3 regions of the Halalkalibacter kiskunsagensis genome follow, and region 3 is predicted to be linked to each of the others. Evidence: riboswitches for the same ligand, from Rfam matches in the RefSeq annotation. Region 3 holds a riboswitch; each other region holds the start of a gene.
What was found. A riboswitch is a leader RNA that binds a small molecule or an ion and turns the genes downstream of it on or off. The one in region 3 is predicted to bind cobalamin.
Positions count from the first base shown of each region.

Region 1 (2,272 bases), on a different contig from region 3:
CTCACTTTATGCTGCGCTAATGCTTCAGTCGCCAGCATACTTTGTGACACGCTTTTATTGCCTGGCCATGCCTCGTCACGAACATAGGACGTTACTTGTGTTAACTCAACAATTTTCTCATCCGCAAATGACAATGCATTTGTTAGTGTGGCATCTAGCTTCGTTTCTGACTTCGTCGTCACAGGTACATGCTGTAAACTACATGAAGACTGAATCCAAGCTTCTTTCACCCCACTTAATAACAAAACAGCTTGTGTATTCATAGCTTTTTCAGCCAAATTTGCTCGCCAAATATCACGTCCATTCACCATACCGATCCCTAATACTTTATCTTTTGGGAAGCCGTGTTTACGGAGTGAGGCCATATTCTCTTCTTCCCCATGTACGAAATCAAGACCAATTCCTGCAACAGGTAATTGAGATAGCTCTTCATACGCTGATAGCCCTTCAAAATATGTTTGTAACATGATTTGTGCAGCTGGTACTTCTTCTGCTAATTGTTTGTAAATTTCCTGTACTAGTTTCACATCATCTGCTGTCAGTGAAAGGACTAATGCAGGTTCTTCCACTTGAATCCACTGCGCCCCTGCATCTACAAGTTGCTGGAATACTTGTGCATATAGCGGTAAGAGTTTTAAAATAAACAATGCTTTCGATTTGGCATCGTATCCTTTTGCTAATTGCACAAAAGTAAATGGACCAATAATTGTAGGCTTTGTAATAAGACCTAACTCTTCTTTCGCTTCTACAAAGTAATCTAAAATGTAGTTTTTTGTTAATTTTAGTGGCTTGCCTTCATACTCAGGTACGATGTAGTGATAGTTTGTGTTAAACCACTTTGTCATTTCACAAGCCACAACATGGTTTGCCCCACGCGCCATTGCGTAATACGTTGTTAGATCTACTTCTTTACCTGTCCACTCATAACGAGCTGGCACTAAACCGAACATTGTCGCAAGGTCAAGCATACGATCATAAAATGTAAAATCCCCAACAGTTAGTATTTCTAAGCCTAATGATTGCTGGCGCTTCAAATTATTCAAGCGACTCGCTTTCATTTCTAAAATAAATTTCTCCTCTGAAATTGCATCCTTCCAAAAAGATTCTACACAACGTTTCCACTCCCGATTATCACCAATGTATGGGTAACCAATGGCTGTACTAACTAAATTCATTTTTCCTTTCCTCCTTTAAATTTACAAATTGCCAAATACAAAAAAGCCATTTCCGCAAAAGGGAAATGGCTTTACAATCAAGTTAAAGGTATGCTTTAAAAAACATGCAAAAGCATCGTTACTCATAACTCGTTTGTCGTACAAATGAATGTCACCACCTATTTCCACGTAGGTATTTGGTGTGTACTAGAAATTGGCAGGTCTCCTGGCTTATCATCTATGCTCCTCACACCTTCCCGTCAAAAGACAGTGGTATTTGTGATTCACTCCGATTTACAGTTGCGGGACAGCGACGGAATTGCACCGTTCTTCCCTTTTAAGCCAAGCCGCAGCTTGGCACCAATTCTTACACGATATGTAATTTCGATAACTATAACATATTATTAAAATTAAGTACATAATTTTCTGAAATAGTGAATTTCGTTTGATTTACGTAGAAATAAGAATATTTATTGAAAAGACTAAACTTAACAAAAAACTATTATATTATTCAATGGCAGTACCTCCTGTTCCGATAAAATTACAATTACCTACTCAACCGCGATTATGAGAAAGTAGGTGCAGATCCGTTGTTTCGGAAAGGAATATAGTTTGAATAAAGCACGGCCTGCGTCCCCACTAGATGATGGATCTAGTGGGGATGTTCTTTTTGTGCAGCCGTCAATGTGCGACTCGGTACTAGGGGATGTGGCTTTCGCATGTCGCAGCGGGCGCCACAGCACCGCACCACAGTGCACCGTCCCGTCACCTGCCTTACCACCTAAAGAGAGTTCAGCAATTTCCTCTGCGTACCGAATTCATCGACCGCATTCCAACTGCAGCAACGTCCCTGTGTGACTGCACGTTTTCCGACGTAATTTGTAAAAAAAAGAGAACCACCAGCCGTAGAACTAGAGTCACAAATAAGTCTTTTGTATATATATTTGTCTATGATTTAGAACTATTGTCGAAAGCCTTTTGTTATAGGAATTTAAGCTTATAATAAACAGTATAAAAATAATTTACGATTGAGGTATGCGAAATGGATAAATCTAAAATGGAGATCTTGTTGAGAAATCGTATCGAAAAATTAAAGAACGAAATGATCATGACTGCAT
Region 1 covers NZ_JAXBLX010000006.1:142,164-144,435, reverse strand. The annotation lists gene metE (5-methyltetrahydropteroyltriglutamate--homocysteine S-methyltransferase) at 1-1,175, opposite strand, end outside; cobalamin riboswitch at 1,354-1,534, opposite strand; gene SLH51_RS05345 (aspartyl-phosphate phosphatase Spo0E family protein) at 2,197-2,272, shown strand, end outside.
Region 1: it holds a riboswitch for cobalamin, as region 3 does, so the genes downstream of both, metE (5-methyltetrahydropteroyltriglutamate--homocysteine S-methyltransferase) here and SLH51_RS10225 ((2Fe-2S) ferredoxin domain-containing protein) in region 3, are expected to answer to the same signal.

Region 2 (2,272 bases), on a different contig from region 3:
ACAATTATTTTGCCATCTTCGGTTTTTTCTTCAACGACCGTTGTGGCTTTCATATTTTGTGTAATTTCTGTACACAAGTTACTGCAATAGATCATCCCTTGGTGACGGTTGGTGTTAGCTCGGTTTACAGTATCTCTATAAAACATATATGGTGTACCCGTCTCAAGCTGACTTTTCAAAATTTCTTTGAAAATATCAATCGCCGGAACGACTTCCCATAACAATCCTTTTTCACCAAGTAATCCGTTGTTAGCCGCTTCCATACACTGTTTATACTTATCACGGAAATTTCCCTTTCCTCTTTCTTCATCATAATAATCTTCCAAACTAAAACCCAAAGTTTGGCGGATTGAATGCGGATCGAATAAATACCAATCATCCCGCGCCTCAACTTTTTCCATAAATAAATCTGGTAGACAAACGCCTGTAAATAAATCATGGGTACGCTGCCTTTCATCACCATTATTTAATTTCACAGCTAAAAAGCTATAAATATCGCGGTGCCAAATATCTAAATACACACTGATTGCACCCTGTCTTTGACCTAACTGATCTACACTAACCGCGGTATTATTAAGCTGTTTCATCCACGGGATGACTCCAGACGACACTCCTTTAAAGCCTTTAATGTCACTTCCACGACTGCGTAGCTTTCCTAAATACGCGCCGATGCCTCCTCCACTTTTACTTAGCGTTGCAATATCTGTATTGCTGTCATAGATCCCTCTAAGACTATCGTCTACCGTATCAATAAAACAACTGGATAATTGTCCGTAGCTTTTCCCTGCATTAGCCAGTGTTGGGGTTGCCACCGTCATGTATAAATTCGAAATCGCCCAGTACGTTTCTATAATAAGGCCTAAACGTTTTTCCTTTGGCTCTTTCATCATTAACGTGAGTGCTATGACTAAAAATCTTTCTTGAGGAAGTTCATAAATTTCTCCACTGTGCGATTTAGCTAAATAACGGTCTGCTAAAGTTAGCAATCCGACATATGTAAACAACGAATCTCGTTTAGGAACAATTATTTTTTCTACTTCTTCAAGCTCTTCCTTTGAATACTCTTGTAATATTTCTTCAGAGTAAATGCCCATCCCCGTTAATTGTTGAACTAACTCGTAAAAGGATCCATACTGTAGGTTATCTTCATAGTCCCTACAGTGAGCCGCTTTGCTATAAAGTTGCTTTAATAATATTTTAGCTGCAACATAGGTCCAGTCCGGTTCCTCCGCAGAAATTCTCTCCAAAGCAGACAAAATCATTACATTGCTAAGGTTTTCTTCTGAAATATTCTCTTTTGATGTTACTGCTTGTTCAATCTTCTCCTTATATAAAGCAAAATCTAATTTTGGAAATAGACTCACTAGTTCTTGAATCTGAATTTTTGCTTTTTCAACGGTATTGGTTGGTATAATCATACTTTTCATTCATCTTCCTCCTTATCAAAATAAAAAACGCTCTTTCTCCAAGTTAGAGAAAGAGCGTAAAACGGCGTGTGAATAAGACATTAAATATATTTTGCCGTCTTACTTCTCACACCCCGGAGATAGTTTAACTAAAGAATGACGGCAGGTCTCCTGACTCGTGCTTCACCCTACGATGAGCCTTCCCATGCAATATGCACAGTGGGTCCCTCATTTCGTCCACACTTACAGTTGCGGGGGCAGTTCTGGCTTCGCACCAGATTCCCTATTAAGTCTATTTAGACACCGTTCATTCCGCGAATTCAATATATAGTTGTTAAAAACTTAATTAGATACGATATATTGTATATACTAAAGGAAGATTTCACCTATTGCAAGAAAAACATTTTTTCCATTATAAACAAACTAGGTTCGCTTCTCACTCATTATAGTGAGAGACAAACCTAGTAAATGATCGGTAGAAACAGAGTACCCTATTATAATGAGAGCTCTTTTCTCCTAATCTTTAGCTAGCCACTTTCTTCTTTTTTTCTTTTTGGGCTATACTTTGATCTTTTAAGTCTTGATTCAATTCTTTTACTAACCCATAACACATCGCCAAGACAATAAACGAAAGAGGCAATGCACTAACGATGATAGCTGTTTGTAATCCGGATAACCCACCTGAAGCCATTAATACAGCAGTAGAGGCTACTAAGATTAACCCCCATGTAACCTTTACTCGATTTGATGGGTTCAACTTCCCTCCAGTTGTTTGCATCCCCAAAACAAAAGTAGCTGAATCGGCTGATGTGACAAAGAACGTTGTGATTAAAGCTACAGTTAAAATTGATAAGATAATTCCAAAT
Region 2 covers NZ_JAXBLX010000033.1:20,759-23,030, forward strand. The annotation lists gene SLH51_RS17440 (ribonucleoside-diphosphate reductase subunit alpha) at 1-1,427, opposite strand, end outside; cobalamin riboswitch at 1,551-1,730, opposite strand; gene SLH51_RS17445 (glycine betaine uptake BCCT transporter) at 1,930-2,272, opposite strand, start outside.
Region 2: it holds a riboswitch for cobalamin, as region 3 does, so the genes downstream of both, SLH51_RS17440 (ribonucleoside-diphosphate reductase subunit alpha) here and SLH51_RS10225 ((2Fe-2S) ferredoxin domain-containing protein) in region 3, are expected to answer to the same signal.

Region 3 (2,272 bases):
TATCCCCTAGGTGTAATCATTTTGTTATCGTAGAGAACTGTAGATGAATTTCCGATAACAACCGTTGTTAACATCCCAATATCATAGTTGAGCATATTTTCAAGGTCTGTAATGACAATATGTTCCCGCTCACGATAAGCACTTTTCACAAGACCTACTGGTGTTTTCGGAGAACGATACTCAAGTAGAATTCTTTGAGCCTCTTGAATCTGTCTCGTTCTCCGACCACTTTTTGGATTATATAAACTAATAACAAAGTCAGCTTGTGCGGCTGCTTTAATTCGTTTTTCAATAAGTTCCCATGGAGTTAAGTGGTCACTTAAACTAATCGTACATGAATCATGCATAATCGGTGCTCCTAGTAAAGATGCGCAAGAGTTACTTGCAGATACACCTGGAATAACCTCGACACTTACCCCGGTTGCTTCTGTCCATCCTTTTTCAATTAACACCTCATAAACAAGTCCTGCCATCCCATAAACACCAGCATCACCACTTGAAATGACAGCTACAGTTTTCCCTTCTTCCGCAAGACGAACGGCTGCCTGCGCTCGACTCACCTCTTCGGACATACCCGTACTAATAATTTCTTGATCTGATAATAAATCTTGTATCAAATCAACGTATGTTTTATAGCCAATAATGCAATCACTTTCTTGGATAGCTGTTTGTGCCCTGTTCGTCATATGATCAAAACTTCCGGGACCAAAGCCGATAACAAGTAATTTTCCAAGCATTATGCATACCTCCTTTTATAAGATGCCGTTTTAAAAAAGTTAGTATTTACTTTTTTGAACAACATCAATGCAATGAGCGTAGCCGCTGTAAATGGTGAGAGAAGTGTCTCTCACCTTAAGTATGCTATGAGTGGGTTTCTCATAGCATGTGCACAGCGAGCTGAGCTATTGCTTCACCTTTTTGAATATACTCTCTTAGCTCAACAAACAAGAACAAGCTATACCTTTGTCTTCTCCACTTTCGAAACGCCCTTAATTCTAGCAGTCGTATTCTTTGCTATCATTTCACTATTTTCAAAGTCATAAATTAAAGATTTTTGTAAGTCAACTGACGGATCAACATGGCTTTTAATAATAGAGCGCCCGATTTCTGTTGAAGTAGCTGAGTACCAATTTCCTTCAGGGTAAACAATAACAACACACGCATCCTTACAGCGCCCATTACATCTAGTACGCGATGTATGAATTTGTTGATCTAATTCAAGATTCTCTATTTCTTCTCGAATGGCTACAGTAATTTCTTCCCCATCCTTCCTCATACAGCTAGATCCATTACAAACCAGAACATGTTTTTTTGTACCTGTTAAATTCCAAGTAGTCATCAATCTATTCCTCCTAAAATACTTCGATAATTTATTGATGTAAACGAAAATAAAAATACACCTCTATCAATAGATAGAGGTGCAGATAAATGGCATACGAATATAAGTAGCATCTATTCTACACTTCTCTACCTATGACCCGTAGGTATTGAAGCAACTAAAACAAAGGCAGGTCTCCTGACTTAGGTTCATCATTTCATTGCGCCTTCCCGATATACTCAGTGACTTTAGACAATGAAATTCCCCATTACAGTGGCGGGACCGTGACGGATTCACACCGTACTTCCCTTTTAAGCATAACCAGTGGATATGCACCTTTGTTTGGATTCTTAATTTAAATTATAGTTCGCGCGTTCTAAAACATTTACAGTGGTTTTTAACATGAACAAACTCATCAACACGTCAGTAGCGTGCTGCTTTTCCTCTTTCAAATAAAAATACACCTCTATCAATAGATAGAGGTGCAGATAAATGGCATACGAATATAAGTAGCATCTATTCTACACTTCTCTACCTATGACCCGTAGGTATTGAAGCAATTTTAAACAAAGGCAGGTCTCCTGACTTAGGTTCATCATTTCATTGCGTCTTCCCGATATACTCAGTGACTTTAGACAATGAAATTCCCCATTACAGTGGCGGGACCGTGACGGATTCACACCGTACTTCCCTTTTAAGCATAACTAGTAGTTATGCACCTTTGTTGTTGCATTTTTTTAAAGTCATTTTTTCAATGGTTTTAACATTTATTTCGATATATATATTATCAGGACATTAAACTGTAACTGAATTCGTTGTTATCTAAACAAAAAGAGTAGTTTAACATTCAATGTCTATTAAACTACTCTTCAGTATATTTAGCAAGTATAAATTTTGTACAAGTACTTTAAAATTGTTTAATTTCAAAAAAAAAATCCTTCTATTTACAAAATG
Region 3 covers NZ_JAXBLX010000014.1:94,367-96,638, reverse strand. The annotation lists gene cobJ (precorrin-3B C(17)-methyltransferase) at 1-737, opposite strand, end outside; gene SLH51_RS10225 ((2Fe-2S) ferredoxin domain-containing protein) at 956-1,339, opposite strand; cobalamin riboswitch at 1,490-1,673, opposite strand; cobalamin riboswitch at 1,873-2,056, opposite strand.